DNA from 2 places in the Tissierella carlieri genome. Region 1 is predicted to be linked to the other one. Evidence: a T-box and tRNA genes for the amino acid it is inferred to sense, from the RefSeq annotation. Region 1 holds a T-box; the other holds one or more tRNA genes.
What was found. A T-box is a leader RNA that pairs with one kind of tRNA and senses whether it is charged. The one in region 1 lies ahead of lysS (lysine--tRNA ligase), so its partner is inferred to be a tRNA-Lys.
Positions count from the first base shown of each region.

Region 2: it has a tRNA-Lys gene. The T-box ahead of lysS (lysine--tRNA ligase) is inferred to sense a tRNA for this amino acid. The anticodon was not compared.

Region 1 is NZ_JAHLOH010000050.1:87,109-90,534, reverse strand. Features, by position in the region: gene KQI38_RS18640 (ABC transporter permease) at 1-83, shown strand, start outside; gene KQI38_RS18635 (ABC transporter ATP-binding protein) at 149-1,225, shown strand; T-box leader at 1,278-1,545, shown strand; gene lysS (lysine--tRNA ligase) at 1,770-3,290, shown strand.
Region 2 is NZ_JAHLOH010000014.1:5,600-9,025, reverse strand. Features, by position in the region: gene KQI38_RS02465 (Fic family protein) at 1-1,053, opposite strand, end outside; tRNA gene KQI38_RS02460 (tRNA-Arg) at 1,660-1,735, opposite strand; tRNA gene KQI38_RS02455 (tRNA-Leu) at 1,786-1,869, opposite strand; tRNA gene KQI38_RS02450 (tRNA-Lys) at 1,893-1,968, opposite strand; tRNA gene KQI38_RS02445 (tRNA-His) at 2,021-2,097, opposite strand; tRNA gene KQI38_RS02440 (tRNA-Arg) at 2,118-2,194, opposite strand; tRNA gene KQI38_RS02435 (tRNA-Gly) at 2,204-2,277, opposite strand; gene KQI38_RS02430 (metallophosphoesterase) at 2,368-2,847, opposite strand; gene KQI38_RS02425 (XTP/dITP diphosphatase) at 2,849-3,426, opposite strand, start outside.

The DNA of each region.
Region 1 (3,426 bases):
GTGTATTATTTAGAAGAAATCCAAGGAATTTAGTTGAAGATAATGACAAATTAGAAAATAAAAAGAATCAATCATTTATTTAGAAGTTTCTCAACCAGAACTAAGTTAAATGATATATGAAAACATATAGAGAAGGGAGGGATGTTGTTTGAAGTTACAACTAAAAAATATTAGTAAGATATATGAAAATGGATTCACAGCTGTAAAAGATTTCAATTTAAATGTTGAAGACAAAGAATTTATAGTCTTTGTAGGACCTTCAGGCTGTGGAAAGACTACGACACTTAGGATGATTGCAGGTTTGGAGGAAATATCAAGTGGAGAACTAAAAATTGATGGAGAAATTATGAATAATATATTGCCCAAAAATCGGGATGTTGCTATGGTTTTTCAAAATTATGCTTTATATCCACATATGAGTGTATATGATAATATAGCCTTTGGTATGAAAATACGTAAATTACCAAAAGCAGAAATTGACTGTAAAGTAAAAGAAGCAGCAAATATTCTTAATATTTATGATTTGCTAGATCGCAAGCCCAAAACATTGTCTGGTGGTCAACGGCAACGTGTTGCCATGGGGAGGGCTATTGTTAGAGAGCCAAAGGTCTTTCTTATGGATGAGCCTTTATCAAACTTAGATGCAAAATTAAGAATTCAGATGCGGGCAGAAATTGCCAAAATATATCATCGACTGCAAGCAACTATAGTTTATGTAACCCATGACCAGACAGAAGCAATGACCCTTGGAACTCGAATAGTCGTAATGAAAGAAGGAGTAATTCAGCAAGTTGACACTCCTCAAAGATTGTATCATCATCCTAAGAATATGTTTGTAGCAGGATTTATTGATACACAAATAAATTTTATTGATACAGTAGTAAAAAGGATTAATGATAAAATTTATTTTCATTTCAATGGTATTGATATAATATCTCCAGAATCAATTGAAAATGCAATGGAGAACTATGTAGATAAAACAGTTGTAGTGGGTTTACATCCTGAAGCCATACAGATATGTCAAAATGGTACAGAGTTTGCAAAAGTAGATGTAGTGGAACATCTCGGTCCTGAAGATAATTTGTATTTAAATTTATCTGAAACGAGTATTAAAGCAAAGGTAAGTTCTGAATTAAATATAAAAGTTGGTGAGATTGTGAGAATTTCTATTGATACAAAGCAAATGCATGTTTTTGATAAGATAACGGAACAAGCTATATATTAATATTAAAAAAACGTTGACTTTATAAATAAAGTATAATAGAATAAATAAAAATCAAAAGACTGCGAAGAGATGAGTAAATGGATTAAATTTTTTACAGAGAGTTTCCATTGGTGAGAGGAAGCAAAAAATATTTATTGAAAAAAGCCTCTGAGTCTTACATTGAACCTAAAAATAGGGGATGATGTAACGGGAGCTCCCGTTAAAGAGCTAGAGTATAACCTATTGACTATACAGTTAAGAGACGTACTTGAAAAGGTTAATATGGTGACATATTAATAAACTGGGGTGGTACCACGAAGTAATTATCTCTCGTCCCCAAGACTTATGTCTTGGAGGTGAGAGTTTTTTTATTGTCATAAAGATAAATATTCTTGAAATTATAAAAAGAACTTATATCAAAGTGTTATTAAAGTATCTTTTTTTGAAATCCATTTATGGAGATTTCATATTTTAAAAGAGTAATTTATGAAAGCTTTCCTATTGGATTATAAAAATTTTAGGGATATATAAATATCTATTAAAAAAATGAAAGGTGGTATTATCAATGTATAACAACTATACAGATTTAAATAATTTAAGTGAGATAATGCAAGATGCTAATGAATTTATGGTAGAAAGAGTAAAAAAATTAATTCAATTAAAGGAGTGCGGGATTAACCCGTATCCATATTCTTTTATCACAAATTCCAATTCTAAGTATATAATGGAAAATTTTGATTCTATAAATAGTGACCAAGAATTTATTTTAGCAGGTAGAGTTATGCTCTTAAGAAGGATGGGAAAGGTTACTTTTTTAAATATTAGAGATCAGCAAGGAACAATTCAAATTTATATAAGCAAAGCAGATGTGGGAGAAGAAGAATATAATCTAATTAAACTAATAGATACAGGGGATATTATAGGAGTACAAGGGAGTGTATTTAGAACTAAAACAGGAGAAATAACTGTAGAGGCAAAGAAAATCACTATGCTTTCTAAATCCATAAGACCATTACCAGAAAAATATCATGGGATTCAAGATGCTGATTTAAGACAAAGACATCGTTCCCTTGATATGATAATGAATGAAGATGTAAAACAAAGATTTATTAACCGCTCAAAAGCTATGTTTGCCATAAGAGAATTTATGGATGGAAGAGATTTTATGGAGATGGAGACACCAATATTAGATACAAAATACGGTGGAGGAGAGGCAAAGCCTTTCATAACTAATGTAAATGCTCTAAACTGTGAAGTATTTATGAATGTATCTCCAGAATTATATTTAAAAAGACTAATGGTAGGGGGGATTGATAGAGTTTATACCATGGTAAGAGCCTTTAGAAATGAAGGTATAGATAGAACTCATTATCCAGAGTTTACATTATTTGAATGTTATATGGCCTATGCGGATTATGATGATATGATGAGACTTATGGAACAGCTATACGAATATGTATTCTTAAAAGTAAAAGGAACGACTAAGGCAACTTATGATGGAGTAGAAATTGATTTTAAAGCTCCATGGAAAAGAGAGACTATGTGTAATCTTGTAAAAGAAAATACAGGTATAGATGTAGAAATACTTTCAAGAGAAAATATAATAAGTTTAATAAAAGAGAAGGAGCTTTTATTAGAGGAGCAAGAGGAAGGGTTAGAGTTGGAGGAAACTTCAAAAGGAGATTTGATTTTAATATTATTTGAAGCTTATAGCGACAAATACTTAATAGAACCTACCTTTGTAATAGATTTTCCATTAGATTCTTCTCCATTATGCAAGGTTCATAGGTCTAATCCAGAATTAATTGAAAGATTTGAACCTTATGCTTTTGGAGTAGAACTTGGAAATGCGTATTCAGAACTTAATGATCCATTAAGACAGAGAATATTATTACATGACCAAGCTAATAAATTGAGAGCAGGACTCGAAACAGCAAGCCCAATGGATGAGGAATTTGCAGTAGCAATAGATACTGCAATGCCACCAGCTGGAGGTCTGGGAATAGGAATAGATAGGATGATGATGTTTTTAACAGATTCTCCATCTATAAAAGATGTAATAGCGTTTCCATTGATAAGAAGATAAATCGAGTATCTTATTAAAACACTAATCTTTATTAGAAAAGATTAGTGTTTTTTACTGTGATTATAAATTCTACGACTATCAGAAAATATGAGATAAAAAATAATGAAGAATGATATTGACTCCTTAAAGTGCAATA
Region 2 (3,426 bases), on a different contig from region 1:
ATAAAAACTGTATACCCTATTCCTTTGCTTATCATCTCCATATATCTTGCCACTTTCAGCTAAATCTGTTACATATCTTCTTGCTGTGTTGTAGCTTACACCTATTACTTCTTGCATTTTCTTTATTGTAAATATAGGTTTATTGAATATAAATAAAACTGCATCATCAGATATACTTTTTTCTTTAGCTATAGACATCATCTCGATATACAGACTTTCTATAGATAACAGCTTTTCTATATATTTATCTGCTTGCTTTATTGCTGAATTTAGGAAAAATATTATCCACTCTTTCCATCTGGGTTTTTCTAATCTTAGTCCATTTAATAAAGCATAGTATTTATATTTGCTTTTTTCTAATTCTTCGCTTACAAAAAACGATGGATACGATATAATGCCTTTATCTAACAAGTAAATTATTATTAATATTCTTCCTAATCTTCCATTCCCATCCAAGAAAGGATGTATTGTTTCAAATTGACCGTGGATTATAGCTGCTCTTGAAATATATCCAAAATCATCTTCGTATTCATCATTTATATACTTTTCTAAATTTGACATATATTTCTCTACCAAAGTTGCTTCTGGAGGAATATATGTTGCGTCTTCTTTTCTGTCTGTTGGCCCTATAAAATTTTGGACTTTTCTATATGAACCTGGGCTTCTGCTTTGTCCTCTACTATCTTTTAATATAGTTTCATGTAACTTATAAAACATTCTTGTAGAAATAGGTATTTGTTTTAACAAGTCTTGTGCTTTTGTTAGCGCATCAAAATAATTGAGTACTTCAGTTATATCTTTATTTGTATTTCCAGTTACTTCTGATTCTATAACTTCACTAAAACTTGCTTGAGTACCTTCTATTTTAGTAGATTGCACTGATTCATTCATAGAAAATAGCATAAGTAATTCTTTTTTTATTACTGATCTCTCTAATATCGAATTGAATTTTTCAACTTTAGCTCTAGCTTCTCCTTCTAATTTAAGTATTTCTATGGTGTCGGAATTATCTAAACTTATCGGTAAAAAATTAGGCTCAAATGGTTTCTTCATAATATAACCTCCTATAATATATTATACTATCTAATTGCATTTATTTCAATATATATATTTTTTTGAAATAACCATGAGATTTATTATATTATATTTCATATTTAATTATATTATGAACTTAATTATTTCGTTTTAGTCAATAAATCCTCTATATTTTACTATCTTTTTGTTTTCCTTCTTTATTCCATCATATATGATCCATATATTCCTTTACCTAATCATAAGTTCCAACAACAATAATTTTTCTATGTTTTCCACGATAGGGAAAAGTTATATATATTACAAAAGATGAGACAATGAATGATAAATATTACCTAGTTTATATATTAAAATCCTGATAAGAATTTAATTTTTATTGCCAGTGAATTAAATTATGATGAAAATGAATTAATCTTCATTTAGTAAATATTTATGAAATAAAAGGAGGGGTAAAATTCAATATGGTATAAAAAAACACCTAGAATAATTCAGGCATTTAGAATGAGTTAAAAGAATAATCAAAAGAATAATCTTTTTTATTATTTAATGCATTAATTTTTCAGAAGGGTTAAAAAAGGGTTAAATCTAATTTTGGAAAACCCTCAAAACCCTTCCACTCATTGTATTTGGCACACCAGAGAGGACTCGAACCCCCAACACTCTGATCCGAAGTCAGATGCTCTATCCATTGAGCTACTGGTGCATATTTAATATTACGTATAAAAAAAATTGGCTCATGCCAATTTTTATGTATGGTGCGGGAAAGAGGACTTGAACCCCCACGTCAATGACACTAGATCCTAAGTCTAGCGCGTCTGCCAGTTCCGCCACTCCCGCATATGCCCTTTATAAGGCATTAGTGGTGATCCATCCGCGACTCGAACGCGGGACACCCTGATTAAAAGTCAGGTGCTCTACCGACTGAGCTAATGGATCATGATAAATTGTTTTGCTAGCAAAATTAGTTTTATTACTTCGATGTTAAATATGGGGTGGATGATGGGATTCGAACCCACGACCTCCAGAGCCACAATCTGGCGCCATAACCAACTAGGCCACACCCACCATATTTTAAATTATTAAGCTGGCGCACCTAGGAGGATTCGAACCCCCGGCACACGGATTAGAAGTCCGTTGCTCTATCCTACTGAGCTATAGGTGCTCTCACAGTTGGAGCGGGTAAAGGGGATCGAACCCTCGCAGCTGGCTTGGGAAGCCAGTGCTCTACCACTGAGCTATACCCGCATAGTTCGATACTCAGTGATCACTTAATCTTTTATTCGCTAACAATTTAAAATTATAGCAGGTTCTAAATACAAAGTCAATAGCATATTATTAATTTATTTCAATTATTTTTGTTTCTATTGTATTTCCAATGTTTATGATGCCAAAAGTTTTTATTTTTGTAGCATTTCTAGGCAAGGAAGGGCTTCCTGGATTCATTATAATCATGTTTCCTATCTTCTCTATAATAGGTACATGTATATGACCAAATAACACTATATCAGCTCCTAATTCCAAGCCTTTATAATATAAGTTTGCTATTCCATTCTGCACATTATATTTATGTCCATGGGTCAGAAAAATTTTCTTTCCTTTAATCTCCACTAACTCATCTTCATTATATTCAGTATGAAGATAATCTCCATTACCCTTTACTATTATAGTTTCAAATCCTAGTGCTTTAGATATTGCAACACCATCAGTTACATAATCTCCAAGGTGAAATAAAATATCCGGTTTTTCTATCTCTGATAACTTTTCGATAATGCCCTTATTATTTCCATGGGTGTCACTAACTACTGCTATTCTCATATTAATCTACCTCTAATATATTCTTTAGAGCTTCCTTTAGATTTTCTAATGCTTTTGCTCTATGGCTTATTTTATTTTTTATTTCTTCTCCTAATTCTCCAAAGGTTTTGTCATATCCATCTGGAGTAAATAAAGGATCATATCCAAATCCATTTTTACCTTTTGGCTCAAATCCCACCTTACCCTTACATTCTCCATAAACTATTGCGCTCTCCTTATCCTCAGTAATTAATACTATAACTGTTTTAAATTTAGCATTTCTCTCCTTCAAAGGTATATCCTGCAACTCTTCCAATAGTTTATTATTATTTTTCTTATCATTTCCTTCTTCACCTGCATATCTTGAAGAATAAACTCCGGGTTCTCCATTTAATTTATCTACGAATAATCCTGAATCATCTGCTAAAACCATATAATCTAGCCTTTCAGCTAAAGCCTTAGCCTTTTTTAAACTATTTTCTTCTAAGGTTTCCCCATCTTCTATCACTTCTAAATCACCTAATCCTACATCTTTTTTAGAAACTACTTCTATTGATAAACCCTCAAGTATATTTTTTATTTCTTCTACTTTATGTTGAT